One region of the Marinobacter sp. LQ44 genome, then DNA from elsewhere that is predicted to be linked to it. Evidence: predicted binding sites of a transcription regulator. Region 1 holds the regulator's gene; the other holds the start of a gene.
The links. The regulator FliA, encoded in region 1, starts transcription of late flagellar genes. The targets are predictions, from matches to a motif close to CTAAAGTTTNNNNNNNNNNNGCCGNTAA.

Region 1 (14,615 bases):
CAGGCCGATGGTCATAATCACCGGGGCGATGACCACAGGCGGCAGCAGGCGGGTGACAAAGCCCGTGCCCCGTGCCCGCACGGCGCCGGCGAGGATGATGTACAGGATGCCGGCCGCCATCAGGCCCCCAAGAGTTTCTTCCAGCCCGAAGCGGCCTTTGGCGGCGATGATTGGTGCGATAAAGGCAAAGGATGAGGCCAGGAAGATGGGAATCTGGCCGCCGGTGACTATGTGGAAAATCAGGGTGCCGACGCCGGCAGTAAACAGCGCCACGTTGGGGTCCAGCCCGGTGATCAGGGGCATCAATACCAGGGCGCCGAAGGCGACCAGTAGCATCTGGGAGCCGGCTAGTGCCTGCTTCCATACGGATTCATTGGTGTGTTCCTGCATGCTCAGACGTCCTTCTGCTTGGTGCCGAAGATCTTGTCACCGGCATCGCCCAGGCCAGGCAGGATGTAGCCTTTTTCGTTCAGGCGCTCATCAACAGAAGCGGTGTAGATGGAAACGTCCGGGTGTTTCTCCAGTACTTTCTCGATACCTTCCGGGGCGGCCACCAGCACCAGGGCCCGAATTTCGGTGCTGCCGGCTTTCTTGAGCAGGTCGATGGTGGAGATCATGGAGCCACCGGTGGCCAGCATAGGGTCGATGATCAGGGCCATACGCTGGTCCAGCTCGCCCACCAGTTTTTCCAGATAGGTTTCAGCTTCCAGGGTGTCTTCGTTACGGATCTGGCCTACCACGCTCACTCGTGCCACCGGGATCAGGCTCAGCACGCCGTCGAGCATGCCCAGGCCAGCGCGCAGAATCGGCACAATGGTGACTTTCTTGCCGTGAATCTGTTCCACGGTCACCGGCCCGGCCCAGCCATCAATGGTCTTTTCCTGCAGGTTGAAGTCTTTGGTCGCCTCGTAGGTCAGAAGCGCGCCAACTTCCTGTGCCAGTTCACGAAAATTCTTGGTGCTGATGTCTGCGCGGCGCATCAGGCCGAGTTTGTGGCGGATCAGGGGGTGCTTCACTTCGTGGATCGGCATTGGGGTCACCTGTGTGTTCGAATGTTCGGGCTTGGATTCGGATGCAATAAATGGCGCAAGGATACCGTATCTGGGCGCCTGCGTCAGGCGCTGGTCGTGCCGTAAATATCAAAAATTGTAAGGCCTGGTACGGTTCTTGCGATAATTCTCCCAGATTGGCGCGCCGCGTCAGATTTTCGACCCTGACAGTTCCGGAAAGCACGGCAGAGCGGAGAAGTATCCAGCATGGACAGAGCGTTAGTTCTGAGTAACGTCAAAACCCTGACGCGGGGCAGTATCGGTATTCCGCTGATGCTGATGGGTTTGTTGGGTATGATGATCCTGCCCATGCCGGCCTTCCTGCTGGATGTGTTTTTTACCTTCAACATCACTTTGTCCATCGTCATCCTGCTGGTGTGTGTGTACGCGCTTCGGCCCATGGAGTTTGCGTCGTTCCCGACGGTACTGCTGGTTGCCACGCTCCTGCGTCTGGGGTTGAACGTGGCCTCTACCCGGATTGTCCTGCTCAACGGTCACGAAGGTGGCGATGCCGCCGGTAAGGTGATCGAATCGTTCGGTGAGGTTCTGATCGGCGGTAACTACGCCGTTGGTCTGGTGGTGTTTGCCATCCTGATGATAATCAACTTCCTGGTAGTGACCAAGGGCGCCGGCCGGGTGTCGGAAGTCAGTGCCCGCTTTACCCTGGACGCCATGCCCGGCAAGCAGATGGCCATTGATGCGGATTTGAACGCGGGCCTGATCAACCAGGACGAGGCCAAAAGCCGCCGTTCGGAGATTGCCCAGGAAGCGGATTTCTATGGGTCTATGGATGGTGCGTCCAAGTTTGTGAAGGGCGATGCCATTGCGGGGTTGCTGATTCTTGCGATCAATATCATCGGTGGTATCTCGATCGGCATGCTCCAGCATGGCCTGGACTTTGGCCTGGCGATGCAGCGGTACGCGCTGCTGACCATCGGTGACGGCCTGGTTGCCCAGATTCCATCACTGTTGCTGTCTACTTCCGCTGCCATCATGGTAACGCGGGTAACGGCCAGCCAGGACATGGGCGGGCAGATCATTCATCAGATGTTCAACGCGCCGAAGGCCATCGGTATTGCCGCCGTCATCCTGATTATCCTGGGCCTGATTCCGGGCATGCCCCATGTTGCCTTCCTTGGATTGGGCAGCCTTGCGGCCGGTGCGGCCTGGCTGATCTGGAAAAAGCAAAGCCAGACTGTGGAAGAAGAGGGCGTTTACGCCGGTCGTGGCGGCATGGCTGGTGGAGCGCCCCGTGCCGGTGGCGAGGTGGTTCAGGATCGGTCCGGCGCAGAAGGACAGGCGCTGCCGGCGCCCGGTGAAACCCGGGAGCTGGGCTGGGATGATGTGGCGACCGTTGACATCGTTGGTCTGGAAGTGGGCTACCGGCTGATTCCTCTGGTCGATAAATCCCAGGGCGGGCAGCTGCTCAGTCGCATCAAGGGGGTTCGCAAAAAACTGTCTCAGGATCTGGGTTTCCTGATGCCGTCAGTGCACATTCGGGACAATCTGGACCTTATGCCGAACGTCTATCGCATTACCCTGATGGGTGTGACCATTGCCGAGGCGGAGATTCACCCGGAACGTGAGCTGGCCATTGATCCGGGTCAGGTGTTCGGCAAGGTGGAAGGCATTGCCGGCAAAGACCCGGCCTTCGGCCTGGATGCCATCTGGATTGAGCCTGACAAGAAAGACCAGGCCCAGACTCTGGGCTACACCGTGGTGGATGCCAGCACGGTGGTGGCTACCCACCTTAACCAGATTCTGCAAAAGCACGCCCATGAACTTATCGGCCATGAAGAGGCCCAGAAGTGGCTGGACCAGTTGGAGAAAATGGCCCCGAAACTGGCTGAGGAGCTGGTGCCTACGACGATTTCCGTGAGCGTCCTGTTGCGGGTGCTTCAGAATCTGCTCCGGGAAGAAGTGCCGGTCAGGGATATGCGCTCCATTGCCGAAGCCATCGTTAACGTCCATCCCAGAAGCCAGGACCCGAAACTGTTGACCACCCTGGCTCGCCAGGCGCTGCGCCGAATGATCGTTCAGAGCATCTGTGGCAATGACACCGAGATACCGGTGATCACTCTGGATCCAGACCTGGAACAGTTGTTGCTTAAGTCAGTTCAGCAGAGTCAACAATCCGGCGGACAGGACGATATTGGCCTGGTGCTTGAGCCCAATATGGTGGAAAAGCTGCAGCGGTCCCTTCAGGACAGTGTTCAGCGCCAGGAAATGCTGGGCAAGCCGGCGATTCTTCTGGTTTCCGGGCCCTTGCGGCCAGTGCTGGCAAAGTTTGCCAGTTATGGGGTAGAGCGTTTGCATGTGCTCTCGTACCAGGAAATTCCGGATAACAAACAGATCACGATAGTCGCCTCTGTTGGTCAGTAAGGCCGGCAGGGCAAGGCGAGCACCCGATTCGGGCACGCCGGTGGAGGATGAAACGCTATGAAAGTACAACGGTTTTTTGCAAAGACCATGGCCGAAGCCCTGAAACAGGTCAGTCATGAGATGGGACCGGATGCCGTTATTTTGTCCAATCGCCGGGTGGACGGAGGCGTCGAAATTGTGACGGCCCTGGACTATGACGAAAATATGGCACGCCAGCGCCTTGGCGAGAGAGCGGCACAGGCCACCAACGGCTCCCGCCTGGCGGAGCTGCAGGCAGACCAGCATCGTCGGCTGGAAGAAGAGTTGAACCGATCACGCAATCGCATTCGCGAAGTGCGGGAGAAGCGGGCGGGTATCGGCGCGGAATATGATCGTGCACTGGCTGACGATCGGCCGGCTGCCGACTGGTCAGGTGAGCTGGCTGGCGGGTCGACCTCGGTGGGCAATGCAGGTGGCCGGCCAGCGGCGGGCTACTCGGATGAGTTGGCGAGCATGAGAGCGGAAATCAACTCCCTGAGAGAGATGGTCAGCGGCCGTACCTCGGTACCCGAGAAGCCTGCCGTCGCGGCATCCAATGCAGTTCAGCAGAGGCTTGCAGAGCGGCTGCAGGAATTTGGCCTGGGCGCGGAGCTGGCAACCTCTCTGTCTCGTCAGCATCGCGCCGGCAGGTTGGAAGACGGTTGGAAGCAATCCCTGAAGATGCTGGCCACCGGCGTACGTACCGCTCGGGAACACTGGCTTCAGGCCGGCGGCGTCTATGCGCTGGTGGGGCCAACCGGGTCTGGGAAGACCACCACCATTGGCAAGCTGGCAGCTCAATATGTACTGGAGCATGGGCCGGATTCCCTGGCGTTGGTCACCACCGATCGCTACCGGGTGGCAGCCCATGAACAGCTGTTCGTGTTTGGCCGTATTCTCAATGTGCCGGTTCGGGTTGTGGACGAGAGTCATTCCCTGGATGACATTCTGGAGGAATTGTCAGATCGGCACCTGGTTCTGATTGATACCGCCGGGCTGACCAGCTCGGATCGCGGTTATCAGGAACAGCTGGCGGAGTTGGCCCGGAGCGATCACAATGTCCGTACCCATCTGGTCGTGTCTGCCACCAGCCAGCCGCGCATCATGAAATCCGTGTGGCATTGCTATAAGATGGCAAACCTTGCAGGCTGCGTCATGACCAAGATTGACGAAGCGCTGACACTGGGTGAGTCTTTGGGCTTTGTCATGGAAACCGGCCTGCCAGTGGCGTGGTATACCGATGGCCAGAAGATTCCCGAAGACCTGCACCGGGCAGAGGCCATTCCTCTGGTGCGGTTGGGCGTAGAACGCCTGAAAACAATGCAGCACGGCCAGGCCGTTGCAGAAGGGGCCTGAGGCCCGGTGGTACAGCCGGTGCGCTGCCGTTTGTGCCCACACAAGAACGCAGTAAGAGACTGATAACAGTATGAGCAGACCACATCCGGTTCAGGTGATTGCGGTTACCGGCGGCAAGGGCGGTGTCGGCAAGAGTAATGTGTCCGTCAACCTCGGTATCGCGCTGGCCCAGAAAGGCCGACGGGTGGTGTTGCTGGATGCAGACCTTGGCCTTGCCAATATCGACGTGCTGTTGGGCATTACCGCCAATCGCAACCTGCAGGATGTGCTCAGTGGCGAGTGCGACCTCAAGGACGTGCTGGTCAACGGCCCGGGTGGTATCAAGATTGTCCCCGCATCGTCCGGCACCCAGCGTATGACCCAGTTGAGCCCGATGGAACATGCGGGGCTGATCAACGCCTTCAGCGAGCTGGGTGACCAGATTGATGTGCTGATTGTTGACACTGCAGCCGGTATTTCCGAGTCCGTCGTCAGTTTCCTGCGGGCCTCCCAGGAATTGCTGCTGGTGGTGTGCGATGAGCCTACCTCGATCACCGATGCCTATGCCCTGATCAAACTGATGAATCGCGACTACGGCACCAACCGTTTCCGTATTCTGGCGAATCAGGTGCGAAACGAGCAGGAAGGCCGGCATCTGTATGAAAAACTGACCCGTGTCACCGAGCGTTTCCTTGATGTAGCACTACAATATGTAGGTATCGTGCCTTACGACGAAGCCGTCAAAAAAGCCGTCCAGCGGCAGCGGGCCGTTCTGGATGCCTATCCACGGGCCAAGGCGTCGCTGGCGATCCGTGCCCTGGCAGAGAAAGTGGACAGCTGGCCGCTGCCATCATCGCCAAGAGGGCATCTGGAGTTTTTCGTGGAGAGGCTCGTCGAAGTCTGATCTGAATCCAGTCCTATAAGAAAACCGGATACATGACATTGGCGAAAAACCTGGGAATCTACCATCAGGCTGGCGCAAAAGGCCCCTCTCAGCTGATTGAGGAGCATGCGCCGCTGGTCAAGAAAATCGCCCTACACTTGATGGCCCGTTTGCCGGCTTCGGTCCAGCTTGAAGATCTCATGCAGGCGGGCATGATCGGCCTGCTGGAAGCTGCGCAACGCTATTCCACCGGCAAGGGTGCCACCTTTGAAACCTACGCAGGTATTCGTATCCGCGGTGCCATGGTGGATGAAATCCGCAAGGGCGACTGGGTTCCCCGCTCCGTTCACCGCAATGCCCGCCGTATCGCCGCAGCCATCAAGACGGTTGAAGACCGCACCGGGCGCGAGGCCCAGGATGTTGATGTTGCCGAAGAGTTGGGCATTGAGCTGTCGGAATATCATGCCTCCCTGGCAGACGCCAACAGTGGCCGACTTTTTAGCCTTGATGAGCTCAATGAATCCGGGGAGCTGCCGATAGAAGAAACAGAGGCCAGCGATAATCCCCTGGATGGCATTGCATCAAATGCATTCCAGAAAAGCCTGGCAGAGGCAATCGAAGAGCTTCCTGAGCGAGAAAAGCTGGTGTTGAGCCTCTACTACCAGGAAGAGCTCAACCTGAAGGAAATTGGCGCGGTGCTTGGCGTCAGCGAGAGCCGGGTCAGCCAGATTCATAGCCAGGCGGCCCTTCGTCTCAGGGGACGGTTGTCCGATTGGCGGGAAGACGAGCCAGAATAAACCGGGCCGGCGCTGACCGCGCGGCGCGTAACTGTGTAGATTTTGGTAACCGGCGCTTTACAACGCGGCCAAACAACACACAATAAGCGGTTAAAGCAGCGGCCTGCTAGACTTTCAAAAGGCTTAATGAAATCCGGGTGTTACTGACTGGAGGTCCCATTGGACAAAAACATGAAAATTCTCATTGTGGATGACTTTTCCACAATGCGGCGAATCATCAAGAATCTGCTGCGCGATCTTGGCTTCACCAATACGGATGAAGCGGACGATGGCAACACTGCCTTGCCCATGCTCAGGAGCGGCAAGTACGACTTCCTGGTGACCGACTGGAACATGCCAGGCATGTCGGGTTTTGATCTGCTCAAGGCGGTGCGGGCAGACGAGAACCTGAAGAACCTGCCGGTGCTGATGGTAACTGCGGAGGCCAAGCGTGACCAGATTGTGGCGGCGGCCCAGGCCGGCGTTAACGGGTACGTCGTCAAACCGTTTACTGCTGCCGTTCTCAAGGAAAAGATTGAGAAGATCTTCGAGCGAATCCAGTAACCAGAGGTCGGATGGCTGTCATGACTGACAAGAACGAGAACCATCAGGGCCTCGACCCGGAGGTAACCGAAAAGCTCCAGCAGCAGAGTTCGGAGTTGGCCGAATGCATCAGTTCCGGTAACTACGCCCGGGCAATGTCGGTGATCAACGAGCTAAGTGAAGTTCGCGACCAGAGCCTCTATCGGGAAGTGGGGCGGTTGACCCGGAGCCTGCACGAGGCTATCCGGAATTTTCAGATAGACGCCCGCAGTGCCGAGCAGAAAGAAGTCTTGTCCAAGATGTCCGATGCCTCGGATCGGCTGGCCTACGTTGTCCAGATGACCAGCCAGGCGGCCAATCGCACCATGGACCTGGTCGAAGAAAGCATGCCGGTGGCGCACACCATGCGCGACGAAGCGACCGCCCTGCGAGACGAATGGCAGCGGTTGCGCCGTCGGGAAATGGAGCCGGCAGAATTCCGGGAACTGTACGGACGCATTGATCGCTTCTTTGCGGGCCTGGCGACAGATTCCGATACCCTGTACAGCAATCTGTCTGAAGTCCTTCTGGCCCAGGACTTTCAGGATCTTACCGGGCAGGTTATCCAGAAAGTCACGGCCCTTGTGAAAGAAGTCGAAGAGAACCTGCTTGGCCTGGTGGTGATGGCCAGCCACGTGGACCAGCTCACCGGCACTGTGCACCAGATTGAAGAAAAAGAAGAATCGGCCGAAAAAGGGGTAGGGCCTCAGATCAAGGCTGAGGAGCGTGATGATGTAGTTTCGGGGCAGGACGACGTTGATGACCTGTTATCCAGTCTCGGTTTCTGAACGATTATAGAGGGTGACGCATGGCGTTTGATGCCGACGAAGAGATCCTGCAGGACTTCCTGGTTGAGGCCGGCGAGATTCTCGAAAAGCTGTCCGAGCAGCTGGTAGATCTTGAGCAGCATCCGGATGACAGCAACCTGCTCAACGCCATCTTCCGTGGTTTCCACACGGTCAAGGGCGGTGCCGGGTTCCTGCAGCTCGAAGCGCTGGTCAACTGCTGTCACTCTGCGGAAAATGTGTTCGATATCCTTCGCAACCACAAGCGCAAGGTTACCTCCGAATTGATGGACGTGGTGCTGGAAGCCCTGGACCACGTCAACGCCATGTTTGATCAGGTTCGTAACCGTGAAGAGCCGACGCCGGCTCCGGACGAATTGATCGCCGCGCTGGATGAACTTGCCAAGCCGGAAGGCGACACGGCAGCGCCGGTAACGCCAACCCCAGAACCCGAACCTGCCGTGGGTGCGGGCAATGATTCCGGTGATATTACCGACGAAGAGTTTGAGCAACTGCTGGATGCCCTGGCCGATGAAAAAGGTGCGGAGCAACAGCCGGCGGCCGCACCGGAAAACACCTCCGCCAATGACGCCGGATCAGACGGCGACGAGATCACCGACGACGAATTTGAAGCCCTGCTGGATCAGTTGCACGGCAAAGGCCAGTTTGCCGGCGCCCCGGTTGTTGATAACGACACCCCGCCGGAGCCGGAACCAGAAGAACCGGCAAAATCATCCACTGGTGATGATCTGATCACCGATGACGAGTTTGAAAATCTGCTGGATGAGCTGCACGGCAAAGGCAAGAGCCCTGGTGCAGCCCCCGCAGGGGAGACCAAACCTGAGCCTGCGGCCAGGCCTGAGCCAAAGAAGCCGGAGCCAAAACAACCGGAACCCGCCAAGCAGGAAGCCAAACCGGCAGCCCCCGCCGCTCCGGCAAGAGATGCGGCGCCCACAGCTGAGACCACCGTGCGGGTGGATACCAAGCGCCTTGACGACATCATGAATATGGTGGGTGAGCTGGTGCTGGTCCGTAATCGTCTGCAGCGTCTGGGCTCCGAGAGCGAAGATGAACATATGCACAAGGCGGTCGCCAACCTCGACGTGGTGACCACCGATTTGCAGGCGGCGGTCATGCAGACCCGCATGCAACCGATCAAAAAGGTATTCGGGCGCTTCCCACGGGTGGTACGAGACCTGGCCCGAGGGCTGAAGAAAGAAATCAACCTGGTGATGCACGGGGAAGAAACCGACCTGGACAAGAACCTGGTCGAAGCGCTGTCCGACCCGCTGGTTCACCTGGTAAGAAACTCCGTTGATCATGGCATTGAAATGCCAGAGGTGCGAGAGAAGGCCGGTAAGCCCCGTGCTGGCACCGTTACCCTGTCAGCGGAACAGGAGGGGGATCATATCCTGCTTTCCATCTCTGACGATGGCGCGGGTATGAACCCTGATGTTCTGCGCCGAAAAGCGGTGGAGAAGGGGCTGTACGACCAGGATGCAGCGGATCGACTGACCGATAACGAGTGTTTTAACCTGATTTTTGCCGCCGGTTTCTCGACCAAGGAACAGATATCCGATGTGTCTGGCCGGGGCGTGGGCATGGACGTGGTGAAAACCAAGATCGGCCAACTTAACGGCCAGATCAACATCGTGTCTGAACAGGGCAAGGGCACCAGCATTCTTATCAAGGTGCCGCTCACCCTGGCGATCATGCCTACGCTGATGATCATGCTGGGCGATCAGTCCTTCGCCTTGCCCCTGGTGAACGTGGTTGAAATTTTCCATCTCGATCTGTCGAAAACGAACATCGTCGATGGCCGGGAATGCATCGTGGTTCGTGACAAGGTATTCCCGCTGTTCCACATCAAGCGCTGGCTGGTACATGGCGCGGCTGGTCAGAAAGAGCCGGAAAACGCCCATGTGGTGATTGTGGCCATGGGTACAAAGCAGGTCGGGTTCGTGGTGGACCAGCTGATCGGCCAGGAAGAGGTGGTGATCAAGCCCCTGGGGCGGGCGTTACAGGGTACGCCCGGTATGGCCGGGGCCACCATCACCGGTGACGGCCGCATTGCCCTGATTATTGACGTACCCAGCCTTCTTCAACATTACGGTTAGCGGTGCCAGGGCAGACAACATGCAGGATTGTTTAGGAGAAATGGATGACAGTTTCTGTCCTGGTTGTTGATGATTCAGGGTTCTTTCGCAAACGGCTGACGGAAATCCTCACGGCCTCGGGGCAGATCGAGGTTGTCGGTGCGGCAACCAATGGTCGTGAAGGGGTGGAGCTGGCCGAAAAGCTGCGCCCTGATGTGATTACCATGGACTACGAAATGCCCGTGATGGATGGCATTTCGGCGGTTCGTTTAATCATGAAAAAGCACCCGACCCCGGTGTTGATGTTCTCCTCTCTGACGTATGAGGGCGCGCGGGTTACTCTGGATGCCCTGGAAGCCGGGGCAGTGGACTTCCTGCCCAAGAACTTCGAGGAAATTGCCCGGGATACCAGCCAACTTCAGAAAATCCTCATCGATCGGATTCTTGACGTGGCCGGCAGCAAGCCCGGCGGTCGTTCTGCGGCTCCGGTTGCGCGCCCGGCAGCGCCGCGTCACGGGGTTTCGCGCCCGGCAGCGCCGCAGCCTCCAGAGCGGCCCGCCAGACCGGTAACCCGCGACCGCTCAGCCCCGGTCCAGCCAGAGCCGACCCGCGAGCCGGAAACGCCAAGGCGGCCCTCCCGGAAAGCCGCACCAAGACATTACAGCGTGGTTGCAATTGGCACTTCCACAGGAGGACCGGTGGCGCTGCAGAAGGTCTTGGCCGCACTGCCGGCGTCGTTCCCGGCTCCCATTGTGCTGGTGCAGCACATGCCTGCCAGTTTTACCCCGGCTTTTGCCGAGCGCCTGAACAAACTTTGCCGTATTCAGGTCAAGCAGGCAGAGGATGGCGATATCCTGAAGCCTGGTCATGCCCTGTTGGCGCCCGGCGGCAAGCAAATGATGATCGAAAATCGTGGCGGTCAGGCGAGGGTCAGGATCCTGCCGGGTGACGAACGGCTGAACTACAAACCCTGTGTGGATGTCACTTTCGGTTCTCTTGCCCGCAGCTTCCCGGGAAAAACCCTGGGCGTCATCCTGACGGGAATGGGAGCAGACGGTAAGGAAGGCTGCCGGATGATGAAGCAGTCCGGTTCGGTGGTCTGGTCCCAGGACGAGAAATCCTCGGTGATCTACGGCATGCCCATGGCCGTCGCCAAGGCCGGATTGAGTGACGAAATCCTGCCGCTTGATGAAGTGGGCCCCCGGCTGGTTGAAGGCGTGAGCTGATGGATATTCTGAGCCTGCTGGGCATCATCCTTGCCTTTGTAGCCATCCTGGGTGGCAATCTGCTCGAAGGTGGTGCCGTCGGCTCCCTGTTCAATGGGCCTGCCGGGCTGATCGTGGTTGGGGGCACACTGGCGGCCACTATTCTGCAAACCTCCTGGCCCATGCTCAAACGGGCCATGACACAGATTCGCTGGGTATTCGTTCCGCCCTACATCAGCCTGGAAGATGGCATTGGCAAGGTCATTGACTGGAGCGTCAAAGCTCGTAAGCAGGGTTTGCTGGGCCTTGAAGGCCTGGCAGAGCGGGAGCCGGAGAAATTTGCCCGCAAGGGGCTGCAATTACTGGTTGATGGCGCTGAGCCGGAAGCCATCCGCAGCATTATGGAAGTGGATCTGGAATCCCGTGAACAGCGGGACCTTGAGGCGGCGCGAATCTATGAAGCCATGGGTGGTTATTCGCCGACGATCGGTATCATCGGGGCGGTCATGGGCCTGATTCAGGTGATGACCAACCTTGAAGACCCGCAGTCTCTGGGTAGCGGCATTGCTACCGCGTTTGTAGCCACCATCTACGGCGTGGCCCTGGCCAACCTGCTGTTTTTCCCTGTCGCCAACAAGTTGCGAAGTATCGTCAAGGAACGTACCCGCTACGAAGACATGATGATCGATGGCATCATCGCCATCGCTGAGGGTGAGAACCCGAAATCCATTGAACTGAGGCTGCGGGGCTTCCTGCAGTAATCAGGACGGAATAGCCTATGCGCCGGCGCAGACAACCCCAGGATGACCTGCACAACAAGGAGCGTTGGCTGATTTCCTACGCGGATTTCATCACGCTTCTGTTCGCTTTTTTTGTTGTCATGTACTCGGTGTCTTCCGTTAACGAGGGTAAATACAAAGTTCTGTCCGAAACCCTGACAGGCGTGTTTAACGCCCCCCAGCGCTCGGTGCAGCCTGTCCAGGTGGGCGACCAGCCACTGCGGGCCCCGACCAGTTCACCAGAAGACGTCATTCCCCCGCCAGTCACCGAAGCCCCTCGCAATCCTCAACTGGATGCCGAGAGCCGCACACAAGCCCTCAGAACCATGGCAGATCAACTGACTATGGAGTTTGATGAACTGATCAGTCAGGGCGTGGTCAGCCTGGAAACCAATGAACACTGGCTGGAGCTCAACCTGCCAAACAGCATGCTGTTCAGTAGTGGCGACGCCGAACCTCACTACGATGCATTCCAGGTCATCGAAAAAATCGCGACAGTGCTTCGCAACCGCGATAACGCGGTCAAGGTGGAAGGGTTTACCGATAACCAGCCAATAAGAACCAGCCGGTTTCCATCCAATTGGGAGCTTTCCAGCGCCAGGGCATCGGCCGTGGCTCGTATGTTGATGATGGAAGGTGTAGAGCCCGAACGTCTGGCGGCGGTGGGTTACGGCCAGTACCAGCCGGTAGCGAGAAACGACACCGAAGAAGGGCGGCGCCGTAATCGCCGGGTTGTGCTTCTGATTTCCCGAGACGCCAGTATTCGTGGTGCCGTTCGCTAATCTGCCGGTGGCAGATGCGTATGGCCGAACTGGCACGCTTACTGTATTACAGTCTTTTTATCATCCGGATCGGCAAAGGCTTGCCGCGTAAAACGGACAGCGGACAGTCAAGTTCCGGGCCAGCGTGCCGATATGGTCAGTAGCGGCCGGTATTTCTGTCGGGCATAGCCAAACTGGAGTAACAAGAGTGCGAATCTGGGCTGTAGCCAATCAAAAAGGTGGTGTAGGTAAGACAACCTCGGTGGTAGCCCTGGGCGGGTTGTTGGCCGAACGCGGCAAACGCGTGCTGGTGGTCGACCTTGACCCCCATGGCTCTCTGACCAGCTGGTTCGGGTATGACCCCGATTCGCTGGCGCACAGCGTATTCGATCTGTTCCAGCACCAGGGCAAGGTACCGGAAGGCCTGCCTGCCCAGCTGATTACCGAGACCAGTTGTCCGAATCTGTCGTTGCTGCCGGCCAGCACAGCCCTGGCCACCCTTGAGCGTCGGATGATTGGCGTGGAGGGGATGGGGTTGATTGTTTCCCGGGCCCTGGCGCAACTCTGGGATGACTTTGATTACGTGATTCTGGACAACACCCCGTCGTTGGGCGTGCTGATGGTCAATGCCCTGGCGGCGGCCCAGCATCTGATTATTCCGGTACAGACCGAGTTTCTGGCGATCAAGGGCCTGGAGCGCATGCTGCACACCCTGCAAATGATCATGCGTTCCCAGAAGAACGAATTGGCGTACACCATTGTGCCCACGCTCTATGATCGCCGTACCCAGGCCTCAGTGAAGAGCCTGAATCTGTTGCGTAAAACCTACGGCGACAAGCTCTGGCGTTTTGCCATTCCGGTGGACACCAAGTTCCGGGATGCCAGCCAGGCCGGTGTTATTCCATCGGCACTGGATGCAGACACCCATGGCGTTCGAGCCTACCGGCATCTGCTTGACGATGTTCTGGCGTTAACCGCTACCGCGAAGGAGCGGCAGCATGGCTGACAAAAAAATGACACAGCTGGCGGCGCCTGACGCGGCGATTGCCAGCTACCTCGACGAGCTTCTGCACACGGCAACCAGCAGCGCCCAGGTGCAAGAGCCGGAAAAGGTTCAGTCAGCGCCTGGGCCGAAGACTGAAACCAGAACCCGAGTCCGGGAAAAACCGGCCGAGATCATGAAGCCGGCGCCCGCACCGCCGATTACCGCAGACCCTGTGCCGCCCCGGCGGCAAGAGGTCCGGCAGCCAGAGGCCGACGTGGTACCCAGCCCGGAGCCACCGACCCGGCCAGAGTGGTCCCAGGGGCCGTTTGAGTGCCTGATCTTTACAGTAGCGGGCCTGCAGCTTGCGGTGCCCTTGGTACTGCTTGGTGCCATTCATCGAATTGAAGAGGAAATCCGGCCCATTCCCGGCAGCCCCCGGTGGTATATGGGTATTCGCCCGGATCGAGACCATAATTTGCGGGTGGTCGACACTGCGGAATGGATTATGGCCGGGCGGGTGCCTGCCGGTGCCAGGGATAACTATCGGTTTGTGATCCGTCTGGATGACAGCGATTGGGGCCTGGCCTGTGACGATGTTGCCCAGTCGTTTACGCTCAAGCCAGATGAGGTGCGCTGGCGCACCGCGCGGAGCAAGCGGCCCTGGTTAGCGGGTACGGTGATTGATCATATGTGTGCATTGATTGATGTCAGAACCATGGCCCACCTGTTGGTGAGGGCGGAGCGGGAGCACCATCTGGATCTGAGTTGAGGTGGCCGCGCACAGGCGGACACTGTACAGATTGGTTACTGAAAGAAACCGTGCAAGGCTGGCACGGTTTGTGCCCTTAACTATAGTATTGGGCACTGATGATGAATTTTTGACGATCAGGTTGCCCGCCGGGCAGCCGAGAAGGAGAGAGCGCTATGGCATCCCCGAGCGGACAAGTAAATCAGGCCCATGATGATCAGGTACTGCAGT
Region 2 (14,615 bases), 740 kb from region 1:
GCTGTCCGGTGACCGGGAAGACGTCATCAAGGTGCGTTTAACGCACGCCCAAGGCTCTACGGCACGGCTGGGCACCGAGTTCGTTATTGAACAGGAGGGCGTGGAAAACGATACGTTAAGCTTCCCCGTTGGCCAGAATGAATTGCTTTTCGAGGTTCGCGCCAGTGGCAGCTATGCTGCGCCGGATGACCTGCACGACCGGTTTTCGAACCTGGCGGTTGATAGCCGGTTCCAGGCGGGCCGGGAAGGGTATGCCAGAGGTGCCAGCGATAATCTGTTGAGACTCAGCTTCAATCGCCTGACAGAGTCCATTGTCTGGAATGACGGGTTTGTCGCGACGGACTTTACCATTGGTCATGGCGGCCGCTACTTTGTGGCCGGGACTCACAACGGTCAGGTGCAGGTGCGGATTTATGATCAGACTGGCGCCTTGCTTGGCGACCCCGTGGTTGTTGCGGATCTTGCAGATGCTTCAGCTCGCCCCGAGGTCTATGTGGATGTGGCGGAGCGCCGGGTGACTGAGGACACCGTCCGGGTAACCCGATATGAAATGGCCGTCGCATTCACTACTGATGAGCTGATCGGATCAGGCGATGCCGGGGCCGGTGATAACGTGATTGTGGGTGTTTATCGACTGAGCGAGGGCGAGTACCAGCTGCGCTGGGACGACCTGTTCCGGGTGGGCACCGCCGGACATGACCGTGTTCGATGGATTGGGCTCAACCCTGGCAGTGGTTATGTTGCGATCGCTGGTGAAACCGACGGTGTATGGGATGGAGAGTCGTCGGCCGGCGGTATCGACGCATTCCTTACACGAATCGATACCATACCCGATGGCGATGTACTGGTGCCAACGGTCGCCTGGGCGCGCCAGGTGGGCTCTGGGGGGGATGACAATGTGGTCGGCGGCAGTGTGGCCGCTCTCAGCCCCCTGCTGTTTGGCTTTGCGCCATCATCGATCGACGGCACGGCGGTTACCGGTCCCTTCTTCTTCAGTGGCAGCGCCACAGGAACGGTGGCGGTTTACCAGGTTGGAGAAGAGTCTGCGGAGATACTTCGGCACGGGTTTTATGGTGATGGCAGTGCCTGGCTGATTGGTGACGGCCCCTTTGAGTATCGGGTGGAAGTCAACGACGACGATGCTGACGAACTTATTCGCACACGTGTCAACAGCCAGGCCGGGTTCGCCCTCGGTTACAGTACCTCGGGTGCCATTGGTACGGCGTTGTCGGCCAATGATGAGAATGACACTGCCATCGTGGAGCTGAGCCAGGGCCTGCTGTTTAACGGCGATATGGTCGTTGCTGGCTCCACTGATGGGATCTTCGCGGAAGCGTCGGCGAATCCCTCCACTCGGCATGCCATCCTGGCAAGGCTGAATCGTGGTGAGGAAGAGGCGGCTTATCGGAGCTGGCGCCTACAGCCTGAGGAAGAGGGCTTGAGCGTGTTAAGGCTGAAAAATTACCGGGATGATGAAATTACCGCATTGGTAGACCTGGGGGGTGAACGGACAATTCGCCTGTTTGGGCCAGAGGGTGGGGGATTGACCTCCGAGGGCCCGTAAAGGTTCAGGTGCGAGCCCTCAAACGGACCCTTGGTGGCGGCTAGCGTTGGCATACAGCTTCAGATAGTCGGTGCTGGTCACAATGCCCGATGGTTGACCTTTTGCGTCAACAACCAGTGCAGCATTCAATTGATGGGCGAGCATAAGCCGTGCGAGCTGGTGGGCATCGGTTTCCGGAGAGGCGGTCAGGAAAGCTGGCAGTTCAATCTGAGCCAGGCTCTGGTTTACCGCTTGCGGTGGGTTGTCGTGGAGCCAGGATAACAGCCAGCGCAGGTCGATCAGGCCAGCAACATTGTGGTCGGCCAGGATAACCAGGTGGTGTACATTGTTATCTTCCATACAGGACATGGCCTCACCCATGGAAGCCGTGGCGGGCACTGAGTACAGCGCTGGTGAGCAGATTGCCGAAACAGGCAGATACACGCGCTCCTCGCGCCGTTCTCCGGCTGCTGCCGTGCCATACTCCTGGAGCGCACGGTGCCTGCCGCTGTTGGCGGCCTGCTGAAATTCCGCGTCTGTGGCCTCGCTGTGGCCCGGTGAGATAGCGCCAGACTCTGTCAGCTCGGTGACATCACCAACGCGACGACTTCGCAAGGCTTCCGGTAATCGGGTTCCGATTGGGCGGCCCGGCTCACTGACGAAAATAGACATTTGCTCACTCTCCCATCTGACTGCTGCAACATCCCAATGCAGAGCAGCTCTTTTTATGGTAACGGCAGAATGTCATAAAACTGTAGGCCACCTTCATTACGCCTGAGTAAGTGTCAGGCTCGGTATAGCCGCCCGGTTTCCAGTCTCTTCGCCAGTGGTGCAGGCAGGCACCGGGGTTCGCCGCTGATAACATCTGCCAGGTATTCTGCCAGCAAGGGGGCCCAGGCGAGCCCTTTGCTACCCAGGCCGGTGAGCAGATACAGACCGTTCAGTTTGTTCCCCTCGGTATCCAGCATGGTGCCGGCGACCGGCTGGTAATCGTGGGTGGTGCAGCGAAAGGCCACTCTCCCTTGCAGCTGATCCGGATCGGGCAGCAACCCTTTAACGACAGATGGCAGTGAGCGTTGCAGCTCATCGAGGTTTTCCTGATGGCCGGCGCGGGTAGGGTGCCGGGTGCCGTCCTTCAAGTCGAACGTCGCGCCAGTAACCGCACGGCCGCCGTGAACCGGATTGACATACTTGGTTCCGCAGATTACGGCTTGAGGCAGGTTGAAGTCTGCCTCCGGTAGTTCAGTAACCTGACCTCGGATCGCTTTCAAACGGAGCTGCCCGCCTACGGGCACCAGGGCGGGGCTTTCGTGACCTCCGGCAATGACCACAGCGTCTGCGCGGCTGTCTTCGCCAGAGTGATTTCGGATACACCATTGGTTGTTACATGGCAGAAGGTTGGCGACCTGATAACTGAATCGTGTTTCAATCAGCGGGTGCTCCACCAGATGTTCGCAGGCCTTTGCAGGCTCAAGCCACCCAGAGCCAGGAAACCAGAGACCGCCAGTATTGACGGAAATGCCTGCCAGTTTGCTCGCACGGCTTGCATCCACGGGTTCCAGAAGGTCATCCGGGTAATCATTGCGCTCACAGAACCGCCGTTGGCGATCGGCTTCATGATCGCCGGTTGCCAGTTGCAGCAGCCCTGTGGGGTGCCAGAAGCAGTTTTGCCATGGCCGATAAAAGCGTTGGCTGAAACTCAGGGCAGTGGCAGCAAGCTCAGTCTGTGCGTTGTACTCAACGCCGAGTTTTACGTAGAGCGCACCCTGGGGATTGCCCGATGCCGCAGAACCGGCGCGGGGCGCCTGGTCCAGCAGCAGCACCTGAACGCCGCGTTCCGCCAGGTTACGGGCGAGCAGGGCGCCGGCAATCCCTGCACCGATAACGGCAACCGTGCCAGTTCTCGTCTTCTGGCCAGGCGCCGTCTCCGGCGGGTAAACTCCTGCAAGCATTTCCCGCTTGCGGCCAAAGCCGGGGACTTTTGCGATCTCGAAGCCGGCCTCTGCAAGGCTGCGCCGCACACGGCCAACGGCGGTAAACGTGGCCAGGGTCGTTCCGGGCTTGCTGTGGCGGGTGATCAGACCAATGGCTTCATCCAGCCACATGTCCGGGTTTAACGACGGGGCGAAGCCGTCAAGGAACCAGGCATCGGCTGTAAAAGTGAGATCCTTCCAGGCGTCCAGGACATCTCCAAAATACAGGGTAAGCCGAACCCGACCTCCGGCCAGCACCAGCCGATGAGTGCCCTTGATCAGTGGAGGGTACTGTTCGATAAGCTCCGCTGCCAGGGGGGTTAGCTCGGGCCAGTACGACAGGGCCTTTTCGAGGCCCTGACGGCGCAGGGGAAATCGCTCTACCGACACAAAGTGCAGAATGGCGCTGTCATCGGCCGAGCGCCACTTTAACCATTCCGCCCAGGCGGCGAGAAAATTCAGGCCCGTGCCAAAACCGGTTTCAGCAATCACAAAGTGGCCGGCGTCTGGCACCTGCTGGAACCGCTCCGGCAACTGGTTATGCCCGATAAAAACATACCGGGTTTCTGCCAGGCCGTTGTCCCTGCTGAAATATACGTCTCCAAACCGGGTGGATTCGGGCACGCCGTCGCGCCAGACAAGTTCTGCCGGCTCCATGGCCGGCGGCAGGCCGGGGGAATGCATGGTGCTCAGTCTTCAGTGTTAACCAGAGTCACTTTCTCGATCACGACGGCCTGAACCGGAACATCCGCCATGCCCTGGCGATGTCCGGTTTGTACGCCGGCAATCTTGTCGATCACGCCCATGCCTTCGGTGACTTTGCCAAAGACCGCGTAGCCCGCACCACGCACACCAGCATTCAGGAAATCGTTTTTAGAGACATTAATGAAGAACTGAGAGGTTGCTGAATTTGGAGAGCTGGTTCGGGCCATGGCCACGGTGCCCCGAAGATTAGGCAGGGTTGCTGAAGCTTCGTTAACGATGGGGTTCTTGGTCTGTTTACGGGCCATGGTGTCGGTAAATCCGCCGCCCTGAATCATAAACCCGGGAATCACCCGGTGAAAGATCGTACCGTTGTAGAATCCGTCTTCGACATAGGAGAGGAAATTCTCCACGGTTTTCGGGGCTACGTCAGGGCGCAACTCAAGCTCAAAGGCCCCTTCAGAGGTCACAAAGCGAACCTTCGGCAGTTCTTCGGCCTGAATCGGAGTGGCCAGCATCAGGGCAGCGATGGCGGCAAACAGGACTGACATCACAGTTGATACGGGTTTTACGATATTTGTCATTTCAGAGGCTCTCACAGTTTCAGTTGTTATCAGGAATCCTGAGACAATCCGGATAGAACAAAATTAGCGAAGATCTTAACAGATCCTTACCTGAATAAGTGCAAATCAGAACAGCGTAGGCCAGGGGATTGGGCTACGCTTTAATCATTATCAATACCGGGCCTGGTTGTACGGTGATCACTCTGAATGCGGGAGGAGCCTAGTGAGAATCCGTAAGGGGTTTGAAGAAAAGTCCCGGCTTGGCCGGTTGTTGATCAATCGCGGCTATTTGTCGGAAGGTCAGCTGGACGAGGCGTTGTTGTTGCAGCGGGAAACCGGGCAGCGCCTGGGCGAAGTGCTGATCACCGCTGGCTGGGTGACTGACAAGGAACTGCATCGTGTTCTCAAGCACCAGGCCCGTTATCGTAATGCGGCAGCGCTGGTTACCATGGTGACGTTGCCGTTTCAGCCGTTGGTGTCGCTGGCGGCTGGCAATACCAGCGCGGCATCCATGCCTGCGCAGGTCGGTCAGTTATATGAAAAGGGGGGCTTTGCGCCCCTGTCTGACAGCGATATGGCCGGCGTAACGGCTCAAAGCAGTGTGGGCTTGCTGGAGCGTATTGAAACGGTTGCCGCAATGCCGGGAAATGCTGGCGGCGTTGTTGATGATCCGGAACTCGCCGGACTCGATTCAGTAGAGGGAATCAAACTGGCCGCCAACATTTTTGTGCCAGTGCTCAGTTTCCTCGATTCCGACCTGACCATCTCTGGTGTTCACTACAGGGAGGGTGAGCCTCGATATTCCATTCGAGAGGATGGTGCCTTGAGGCTGGCGTTTCCCGAACGGATTGAGGAGATCCGGATGGACAACATCCGCGTGAGCGGCAATCAGAGTCCATCCATGGGGAACGTGAGCATTCACAACATACGGTTTCATCCGGATTCCCAAATGACGATCTACACCCGTTAATGCACGGGTAAGGTGAATCTGACGAAAAACGCCCGGATAGCCCATCCGGGCGTTTTTGTTTGCCGGGTCGGTCAGGCGCTGGCTAGAATGTTGCCGCTGGATACACTGGTTTGTTCGCCCTTGGCACCATAAAGCTTCTGTTGGGCAGAGGTGCCACGGAAGATGTCCGTGAGCCTCGTCAGGCGTTTTTGAAGGTGTCCGACAACACGACCGTTGTTCTGGTTCAGTTCCTGGCAAGCACGAAGGCGCCCATCGGCGGTTTTCCAGAGTTGGTACAGGTCTTCCATGCCACCGGCACGGATAAATCTGGAGGGCTCGCCGGCATCCGGTCGGTACCCCATGTTCACCAACAGGCGGATCTTTTGTTTCGCACGCTCACGGATATCCGTCAGGATGTTGTTTTTCTGAGTGGTGATTTCCTGGAGCGGAGCGATGTCGGAGGACGCCAGGAGTTGTTTTTCCTGGTTGAGAAGATCCGCCAGGGTTTCAAGCTGGCGGATGTCTTCTGAGAGAAGGGTCTTCAATTCAATGATTGCAGCCATGTTTTACTCACCCGAAAATGCTTTTATCCATCTCAAGCATTTTCTGGGCCAGTTTCTCTGCATCAATTTTGTAGGTGCCATCTTCCAGTGCTGCGCGAATCTGCGCAATGCGGTCGTCGTCCATTTCCGGGTAATCGCCCAGTTTCTGTTCCAGCTGCTTCAGGTTTTTGGCCTGATTACTGAGACTGACGTTGTCGCCGCGTGCAGCCGTGCTTTGAGCCTTTGCCTGCTCTCCAGCCGTGGAGGGCGCACTCTGGCTGCCTGTTGCTTTGTCGGCCGTGGTTCTGGTGGTGTTGACCTGGCCGGGGCCAATTCCATTTAAGTCAACTGACATAAGGGTACCTGCTTGCCTGTGGCCACCTTCAGAGGTGGCGGAATCGAGTTTATGTCTGTTTATCGGCAGCGTTTAGCCGACCTTTAGAATAAAACGGAAAAAATTTGCCGCTGGGCACGGATTTGCCGTTACATGGCAATTTCCACCCGGCCAGGAGCCGTGACCGTTGCCCGAACCGTGCGTGCTGATTGCAGATTCTCAACCATTACTTGCTCGCCGACACTGGCACTGGCCAGCGCCTTGCCTCGGGAACTGACCGAGAACACTGCGGATTTGGCGGTGATGATAACATGATCGCCCCGCTCAACGGCATTGGGAGCTTCGAGCAGGTCCGGCGTGAGCACCGATCCGGCATTAACCGGGCGCCTCACCAACATGCCGGATACTTGTTCAGTATCTGTGAGAATACCCCTGCGGCTGGCGTTGATCTGCACCTGCTGTTCCTGCAGCAGTTCACTGCTGATGCGCTCACCGCGGGCCAGGGGGCGAGCAGCCACCAAGGCAGGGCCGTGCACTTCAACCGAGGCAGTAACATACATGCGCCAAGGGCGCTCCCCAGCACAGGACACCATCACCGATGGCGATGTGGTCCGCAGGGGATCATTGGTAAAGGCGGTTTCAAGAGGCTGTTCGCAGGCCGTCAGACTCAGTCGGCTGTCTATGCTGCCAACGGTGAATCGGACATCGTACTGGTTCTGGCGTTGTTCTTCGGCCCAGGCTGCCAGAAACCTGCCGGCGGCGTCCCGTATCTCAGTTGCAGTGGTGGCCGCAGCGGCGCTATTCAGGCCCACCATATATAGGCAAAAGGTCGCTAAAAAGATGGTTCGCATCTGCACTGCTTTGTCCTATGCTGTCAGTTAGGCATTTTTATGCGAGTTCCGTTAAGGAAAACGGCACTTAGGCCGTTAACCCTGATCGGACACCGGGCGTCAATGTTTTGGCCCAGGCTCGCGTAAGCAAGCTGTTCTATAGTGACTCAGCAAATTCTGTGCCGACTGAAGGCACGCCAGGAGTGGAAAGTTATGGCAGGGGTGTTGGACAGCGTTAACCAGCGCACACAGCTGGTTGGTCAGAACCGGCTAGAGCTGTTGTTGTTCCGTTTGCGGGGCCGGCAGTTGTACGGGATTAACGTGTTTAAGGTGAAAGAGGTCCTGCAATGCCCCAAGCTTTCATCTATACCTAACAGCCGCCAGGTGGTTCGGGGCGTGTCCCATATTCGTGGCGAGACCATTCCCATCATCGACCTGAGCATGGCTATTGGCATGGCCGGCATTCCACAGGAAGAGTTGGCAACAAGCTTTGTCATCATCACCGAGTACAACCGCAAAACCCAGGGCTTTCTGGTGACCGGTGTCGACCGGATCATGAACATGAACTGGGAAGATATCCTGCCGCCACCCAAGGGCGCCGGCAAGGATGTGTATTTGACGGCGGTCACCAAGATTGACGACAAACTTGTAGAAATCATAGATGTAGAAAAGATTCTTGCAGAAGTTTCTCCGCTCAGGGAAGATGTCACCGAAGAGCTGAAAACTCGCAGTGCCGAACGTGTACCTGGGCATTTGCCAGTGCTGGTGGTTGACGACTCATCCGTTGCAAGACGCCAGATTGAGCGCTGCTTGACCGCGATCGGCATGGAAGTGGTCACAAAGAACGACGGTAAACAGGCACTGAACTATCTCAAGGAAATTACAGGGGATGGTTCCACTGCCCGCGATCATTTGTCGTTGATCATTTCTGATGTGGAAATGCCGGAAATGGACGGTTATACCCTGGTGACCAGAATCAAGGAGAATCCTGCGCTGAGTGGCATGTATGTGATGCTGCATACGTCCCTGAGCGGGGTCTTTAATCGGGCGATGGTTCAGAAGGTCGGTGCCGATGACTTTATGGCGAAATTCAGCCCTGACGAGCTTGCCGAGCGGGTAATGGAAATTATTGACCAGAACTGATGCCTTGGCTCATGGACTTACCCACGATAGAGATCCAATGAAAGCGGAAATTACGCCTCAGGAATACGAAGCCTTCAAGACATTCCTGCAGGACGCTTGTGGCATTCTGTTGGGTGACAACAAGCAGTACCTGGTGAAGAGCCGATTACGCAGGATTCTTGAAGAAAACAATCTGAATTCGCTGGGTGAACTTCTCGATCGCCTCAAGCGAGTGGGGCGCAGTGGGCTGCGAGAACTCGTCATTGACGCCATGACCACAAATGAAACCCTCTGGTTTCGCGACAACCATCCGTTTCGCATTCTGCAGGATAAGCTGTTACCGGAATTTGCCGAGCGCAATTCGCTGCAGCCACTTCGCATCTGGTCTGCCGCTTGTTCCACCGGGCAGGAGCCCTACTCGGTGGGTATGGTGGTAGATGAGTTCCGGCGTAATCGGCCCGGAAAGTTGCGGGACGTAAAAATTACTGCGACGGATATCTCCAAAAGCGTTCTGGAAGTGGCCCGGCGGGGCGAGTATGAGATGATCGCCATCGGCCGTGGACTTTCGCCTGAGCGGCAGAAGCAGTTCTTCTCGCCATCTGCCAACGGTGGCTGGCAGATAAAACCGCAAATCAAGGCCATGGTGGAGTTCAAGGAACTCAATCTGCTTGAACGGTATATGCTTGGCAAGTTCGACATCATCATGTGCCGAAACGTACTGATCTATTTCTCTGCGGACCTAAAGAAAGACATCCTCACTCGATTGCATGGGGCTCTCAACCCTGGTGGTTATCTCATTCTGGGTGCCTCTGAATCCCTGAACGGTCTGCCTGATCTGTACGAAATGGTTCAGTGCCACCCCGGCATTATCTACAGGAAGAAATAATTCATGCCATTGAATGTCTGGGTGCTGGTGGCGGCCCAGGCGCTGGCCATGTGCACCGCGCCGTTTATCGTATTCATTGGCTCCATCCAGGGACGGTTGCTGGCGCCCGTGCCGGAACTGGCCACCTTGCCGGTCGGATTGGTGGTGGTCGGCACGGTTCTGGCTATCAAGCCGGCTACCTGGTTGATGGAGAGGATAGGGCGAAAGCAGGTAATGCTTCTGGGTGCCCTTACAGGCATGCTTGCCGGTTTGCTGGGGGCCTACGCTTCCTGGCAATCGCACTTCACGCTGATGTGTCTTGCTTCCGTTCTGGGCGGGGCGGGCCTGGCGGTGGTGCACCAGTACCGTTTTGCTGCGATGGAGTCGGTAGCGCAGGATATGGCCGGCTCAGCGGCAGCGAGAGTGCTGCTGGGTGGGCTGGTTGCCGCATGGCTGGGGCCAGAAGTGGCCGGCTTGGGCAGCGGAAAATCTGAGTCTTACCCGTTTTTGTACAGTTGGCTCGGGCTGGCTGTGGTGCAGGTCCTGGCGTTTTTTATCCTGGTATTTGGCTACCGGGCAAAGGCAGAGCTGGTGCCCGAAACCCTGGTGGGCGGAGGCCGGCCGCTCAGGGAGATTCTGGCAAATCCGTTGGTGTGGACAGCCATCAGTGGTGCCGCCATCGGTTATGCGGTGATGAGTTTCATCATGACCGCCACTCCTTTAAGCATGACCGAGTTGGCCGGGCATGAACTTGACGATGCCAAACGCGTTATCCAGTTGCACATCATGGCGATGTATCTTCCGTCGCTTGTATCCGGTTGGTTGACCCGGGTTGTCGGTATCCCGCTGATGATGACGGTGGGATTGTTGGCCTACCTGGCGTGCATTCTGCTGGCGGCCAGCGGTATCAGTTTTCACCATTATCTATGGGCCCTCCTATTACTGGGCGTGGGGTGGAACTTCCTGTTCGTTGGCGGCACAACCCTGTTGCCTCAGGGCTACCAGCAGTCCGAGCGCTTCCGTGTTCAGGGCCTGAATGACATGATGGTGTTCACCGCACAGGCGATGGCGGCATTGAGTGCCGGCGCAGTGCTTGCCTCGGTTGGCTGGGCAAGCCTGCTACTGGTGGCGTTACCATTATTGTTGCTGCACAGTGTGTTGATGTCGGTTTGGTTACTGCGATCACGAAGTGCCACCACAAACTAGGTCTGCGCGATGGATCAGCTCAATCTCAGGCATCTGTATTATTTCTGGGTCATCAGCCGTGAGGGCTCGATTGCCAAAGCCAGCGAGCTACTTGATCTTGCGCCGCAAACCCTGAGTGGCCAGCTTGCCACGTTCGAGGAATCGGTCGGAGGGCAGTTGTTCAGCCGGGAAAGGCGGCGTCTGGTCCTGACCGAACTGGGGCAATTGGTTCAGTCCTACGCCAACGACATTTTTGCACTGACTGGGGAGCTGTCTGAAACCTTGCGTCTGGCCCCCGCTGATCGCCCGCTGAGATTAGCGGCCGGCGTTTCGGCGTCTATTCATAAGCTGATTGCTTTTCAGTTATTGCAGCCGGCCCTGAAGCTGAACAGGCGAGTCAACATGGATTGCCGAACAGGCCGCGCCGAAGATTTGCTGCTCAGTCTTAAACGCAAAGAACTGGACGTCGTGCTGACAGACCGTATGCCTCAGACCGAAGCGGTCACAGATCGCTTCGCGGTTCATCCCCTGACATCGTCTACCATCAGTTTGTTTGCCGCCCCGGAGATGGCTGGGCGGCTTCGGGACGACTTTCCGGCCTCTCTCAATCATCAGCCCTTGCTGGCCAACGCCACGGACGCGCCGTATTTCCAGAAGCTGATGAACTGGCTGACCATCAGCAATGTCAGGATGGACCTGGTGGCCCGGGTAGACGACAGTGCGCTTATCAAAGTGTTCGGGCGGGAAGGGTTGGGCGTGTTTGCGGCGCCAACGGCAATCAAGGAGGAGGTGTGCCGCCAATATCAGGTGGAGGAAATTGCGCCTGTCAAAGCGGTAACCGATCAACTGTACGCCATCACCCGAAGCCGGAAGGTTGCCCATGAAGGTGTGCGGGCAATCTGTAGCGGCTTTGACTTACCTCGATAATATCGATGATTTTTGCTCAATAAATCTTGTTTTCTCGAAGTCTTCGGCGGTGCATGATGGAATTGTGTCTGGCAACCTCTGAAGGAGTATCGCCATGAAAACCATTCACAAGTTCCGTCTTGAGCCTGGAAAAGAGCCGACCACGTTGACCCTACGTGAGGGATGCAAAGTGGTTCGGTGCGAGTATCTGGTCGCCCAGAAGGCTGTTTTTCTCTGGGTGCAGCAGCCTCTGAGTGTTACGGTCCCGATGGTGGAGCGGCAGTTCAGGGTTGCCATGTCCGGCGAGCCGGTGCCAGATGCCTATGAGTACCTGGATACCGCACTCGATCCGTTCGGACCAGAAGCCTACCACGTATTCGAAGTGCCGGCTGGTGAAGGGATGGCTATTGGTAATGGCCACGAACGATTCGGCAGTGATGAGTTTGGCCAGTCTGGTTGGCGTAACAATCTCGCCTCCTAGCCAGGTAACATCTGATCATGTTGTCGTCGGGATAACACTCTTTTTCGGCCCCTCTGGAGGGGCCGCTTTTGGTTAAATCCAACCATGGGGGAGATTATTTGATCAGCGCCTGAATATCCCGGAAACGGGGGTGCTTGCAATGTACCATCCACTCGAAGGCCACCATCTCGGTAGTGACAATCCGGGCGCCACTCTGGTGCAGGCGGTCAAGTGCGACATCCCGGTCGAAGTCGTTACGGGAGCCGGTGGCATCCGCTACCACCCATACTTTATAGCCAGCATCAAGCAGACTCAGTGCCGTTTGCAGCATACATACGTGGGTTTCGCAGCCACCGATGACAATTTGCTGGCGCCCCTCCGGTAGCTGATCAATCAAACCGTCCGGGCAGGCATCAAAGTGATGTTTGCCCACGGTGACGTTGCACAGTTCCCGCACTGACTCAACATTCGGTCCCAGCTTCTCGGGTAGCTGCTCCGTGCCCACCACCGGTACCTCCAGCAACCCCGCAATGGTGGCCAGCAAGGTACAACGATCAGCCACTTCAGCGCCCTGGCTTATGGCGGGCATCAGGCGTTCCTGGACATCAACGAGCAGCAGCGTGGATTGTTCCGCCTTCATCAGCATGATTCATCACTCCGGTTGAATGGATCTGGCTACAAGAATGCGCAATTATCTCGGTTCAAACAAATTTTTCAGGAATCTCATAGCAGACAGTTGCCAAACGCCCCCAAAACCATTAAAGTTTGCGCCCTCAAATGAGCGACGACATCGCTGATTTGAAACAGTTTATTGGAGAGGTGGCCGAGTGGCTGAAGGCGCACGCCTGGAAAGTGTGTATACGTTAATAGCGTATCGAGGGTTCGAATCCCTCCCTCTCCGCCAATATGAAACCCTAGCAGAAATGCTGGGGTTTTTTATTTTTCTGTCGTTTATCCTGAGCTCTGTGTTAATCCAGAACGAGTGCAAATTTCAGTAAATTGGTTTACTGTTCGTTACACGGGTTCGATGTTCCGTAACGTTTTCACACTCATGAACAGGGACAAGCATGGCGACCATCAATCCATCTCAGGAAGAGCTCCGCAAAGTTTTGCAGGAAACCCCCAAAGATCAGCCCGTTGTGATGCTGAATCTTTTACGGTTTCGCGACCGGGCTGCTTACCAGGATGACGCTCACGATTGTTCAGGCCGTGATGCCTACAAGCGATATATGGAAGAAGCTGCGGAATGTGTTCGCACCGTTGGTGCTGAAGTGATCTGGTCGGGCCGCTCTGTAGGTTCGCTGATTGCTCCGCCCGATGAGTCCTGGGATCAGGTCTTGCTGGTGCGCTACCCGTCGATCAATGCCTTTCTGGCCATGATTGAGAGCCCGGAATATAAAGGTGTGGTCAAGCACCGCACGGCGGCGCTGGAAGATTCCAGGCTGGTTGCCAATGTTGAAGGTACGCCCTGATCTGGTATCCCGTCTGGTTAAGGAACTAGCCAGACGGGACACTACGTAAGCCAGCCTGCTTGCTGAATGGTCATGTATGCGGCAGTACCCGCGGCTATGGAGAGAAGCGCGTTACGCCGCCACAAGTGAATGATGACCACCAACAACCCTGGAACTAAGGCGTCCAACCCTGGCGCGCTGGCGCTCCAGTTTGCCGACCTCTGAAGAAAAATCACCGCAAGCAACGCCATGACAGCTGCCGGTAGAAAGCGCCCGATATGCTTTACCAGGGGGTGCTCGGTGTGGCGCTCGAAAAACAGGAACGGCACCACACGGGTTGCAAAGGTTGCACCGGCAGACACCGCAATGAAGGCCGCCAGATAATATTGCTCAGCCATGGCTCACCTCACTGCCGTTTGTGCGTTTGTGTAGCTTCCAGTAGTGGAGCAGCAGGGTGGTTGTGACCAAGATAATCGCTGCAATCAACTGATGGGCTGGCGGTACCAGCAACATGGCCAGGCCCGCCGCCAGTGCGCCCGCCCAGAGCGGAAAAGTGTTGCCCAAGGCCTTGTATTGCTCAATGGTCAGAACGATGAACAGCGCTACCAGTGCAAACTCAATACCGGTGCTGTCGAAAGCGACCAGCTCACCAAGCAGGGCACCAATGGCGCAGCCCGTTATCCAGTAAAGCTGGTTGAACAGCGTAATTCTGAAATCAATGGCTTGCTCGTGTTGGCGATCAGGTGTCCTCGGCCTGCTGGTAAGCAGCGAGTAGGTTTCATCGGTGAGACCGAATATCAGATAGCCCTTGCGCCAACCGGCACCGCGGAACTGCCCCAAAAGAGAAAGCCCATAAAACAGGTGCCTGGCGTTAAGCACGAACATGGCCACAGCCACTTCCAGCAGTCCGGCACTTGCGGCCAGCAGGCTAACAGCGAGTATCTGGCCAGACCCTGCATAAATAACCAGACCCATCAGGGGCGCGACCCACCAGGCATAGTCCAGCTGCGTGGTGAACAGCACGCCGAAGGCCATGCCCAATGGCAGATAACCAAACAGGATTGGCAGTGTCAGTCGGAAGGCGTTCTGGTTCATTAGTATCCAAACGTTATGAAAGCGGCGATGATAGTGAATTGGAACAGGGTTTTGAAGTGCGCAAAAAGGCGCAATCAAGTATTTGACGCGAAATC

Region 2: the regulator FliA is predicted to act here: its motif matches at 6,687-6,714, upstream of flgM (flagellar biosynthesis anti-sigma factor FlgM).

Annotation. Positions count from the first base shown of each region.
Region 1 is NZ_CP014754.1:4,134,627-4,149,241, forward strand. It holds gene ASQ50_RS18920 (uracil-xanthine permease family protein) at 1-390, opposite strand, end outside; gene upp (uracil phosphoribosyltransferase) at 393-1,031, opposite strand; gene flhA (flagellar biosynthesis protein FlhA) at 1,257-3,431, shown strand; gene flhF (flagellar biosynthesis protein FlhF) at 3,489-4,805, shown strand; gene ASQ50_RS18940 (MinD/ParA family protein) at 4,876-5,688, shown strand; gene ASQ50_RS18945 (RNA polymerase sigma factor FliA) at 5,721-6,464, shown strand; gene cheY (chemotaxis response regulator CheY) at 6,624-7,007, shown strand; gene ASQ50_RS18955 (protein phosphatase CheZ) at 7,028-7,813, shown strand; gene ASQ50_RS18960 (chemotaxis protein CheA) at 7,834-9,927, shown strand; gene ASQ50_RS18965 (protein-glutamate methylesterase/protein-glutamine glutaminase) at 9,972-11,132, shown strand; gene ASQ50_RS18970 (flagellar motor protein) at 11,132-11,872, shown strand; gene motD (flagellar motor protein MotD) at 11,890-12,672, shown strand; gene ASQ50_RS18980 (ParA family protein) at 12,860-13,657, shown strand; gene ASQ50_RS18985 (chemotaxis protein CheW) at 13,650-14,405, shown strand; gene ASQ50_RS18990 (chemotaxis protein CheW) at 14,561-14,615, shown strand, end outside.
Region 2 is NZ_CP014754.1:442,246-456,860, reverse strand. It holds gene ASQ50_RS02165 (hypothetical protein) at 1-1,564, shown strand, start outside; gene ASQ50_RS02160 (CBS domain-containing protein) at 1,583-2,215, opposite strand; gene mnmC (bifunctional tRNA (5-methylaminomethyl-2-thiouridine)(34)-methyltransferase MnmD/FAD-dependent 5-carboxymethylaminomethyl-2-thiouridine(34) oxidoreductase MnmC) at 2,329-4,200, opposite strand; gene ASQ50_RS02150 (peptidylprolyl isomerase) at 4,206-4,802, opposite strand; gene ASQ50_RS02145 (hypothetical protein) at 5,005-5,751, shown strand; gene ASQ50_RS02140 (flagella synthesis protein FlgN) at 5,823-6,293, opposite strand; gene flgM (flagellar biosynthesis anti-sigma factor FlgM) at 6,301-6,627, opposite strand; gene flgA (flagellar basal body P-ring formation chaperone FlgA) at 6,756-7,457, opposite strand; gene ASQ50_RS02125 (chemotaxis protein CheV) at 7,650-8,579, shown strand; gene ASQ50_RS02120 (CheR family methyltransferase) at 8,617-9,444, shown strand; gene ASQ50_RS02115 (MFS transporter) at 9,448-10,629, shown strand; gene ASQ50_RS02110 (LysR family transcriptional regulator) at 10,639-11,535, shown strand; gene ASQ50_RS02105 (hypothetical protein) at 11,630-11,995, shown strand; gene ASQ50_RS02100 (isochorismatase family protein) at 12,090-12,620, opposite strand; tRNA gene ASQ50_RS02095 (tRNA-Ser) at 12,788-12,878, shown strand; gene ASQ50_RS02090 (DUF1330 domain-containing protein) at 13,042-13,446, shown strand; gene ASQ50_RS02085 (branched-chain amino acid transporter permease) at 13,488-13,823, opposite strand; gene ASQ50_RS02080 (AzlC family ABC transporter permease) at 13,816-14,520, opposite strand.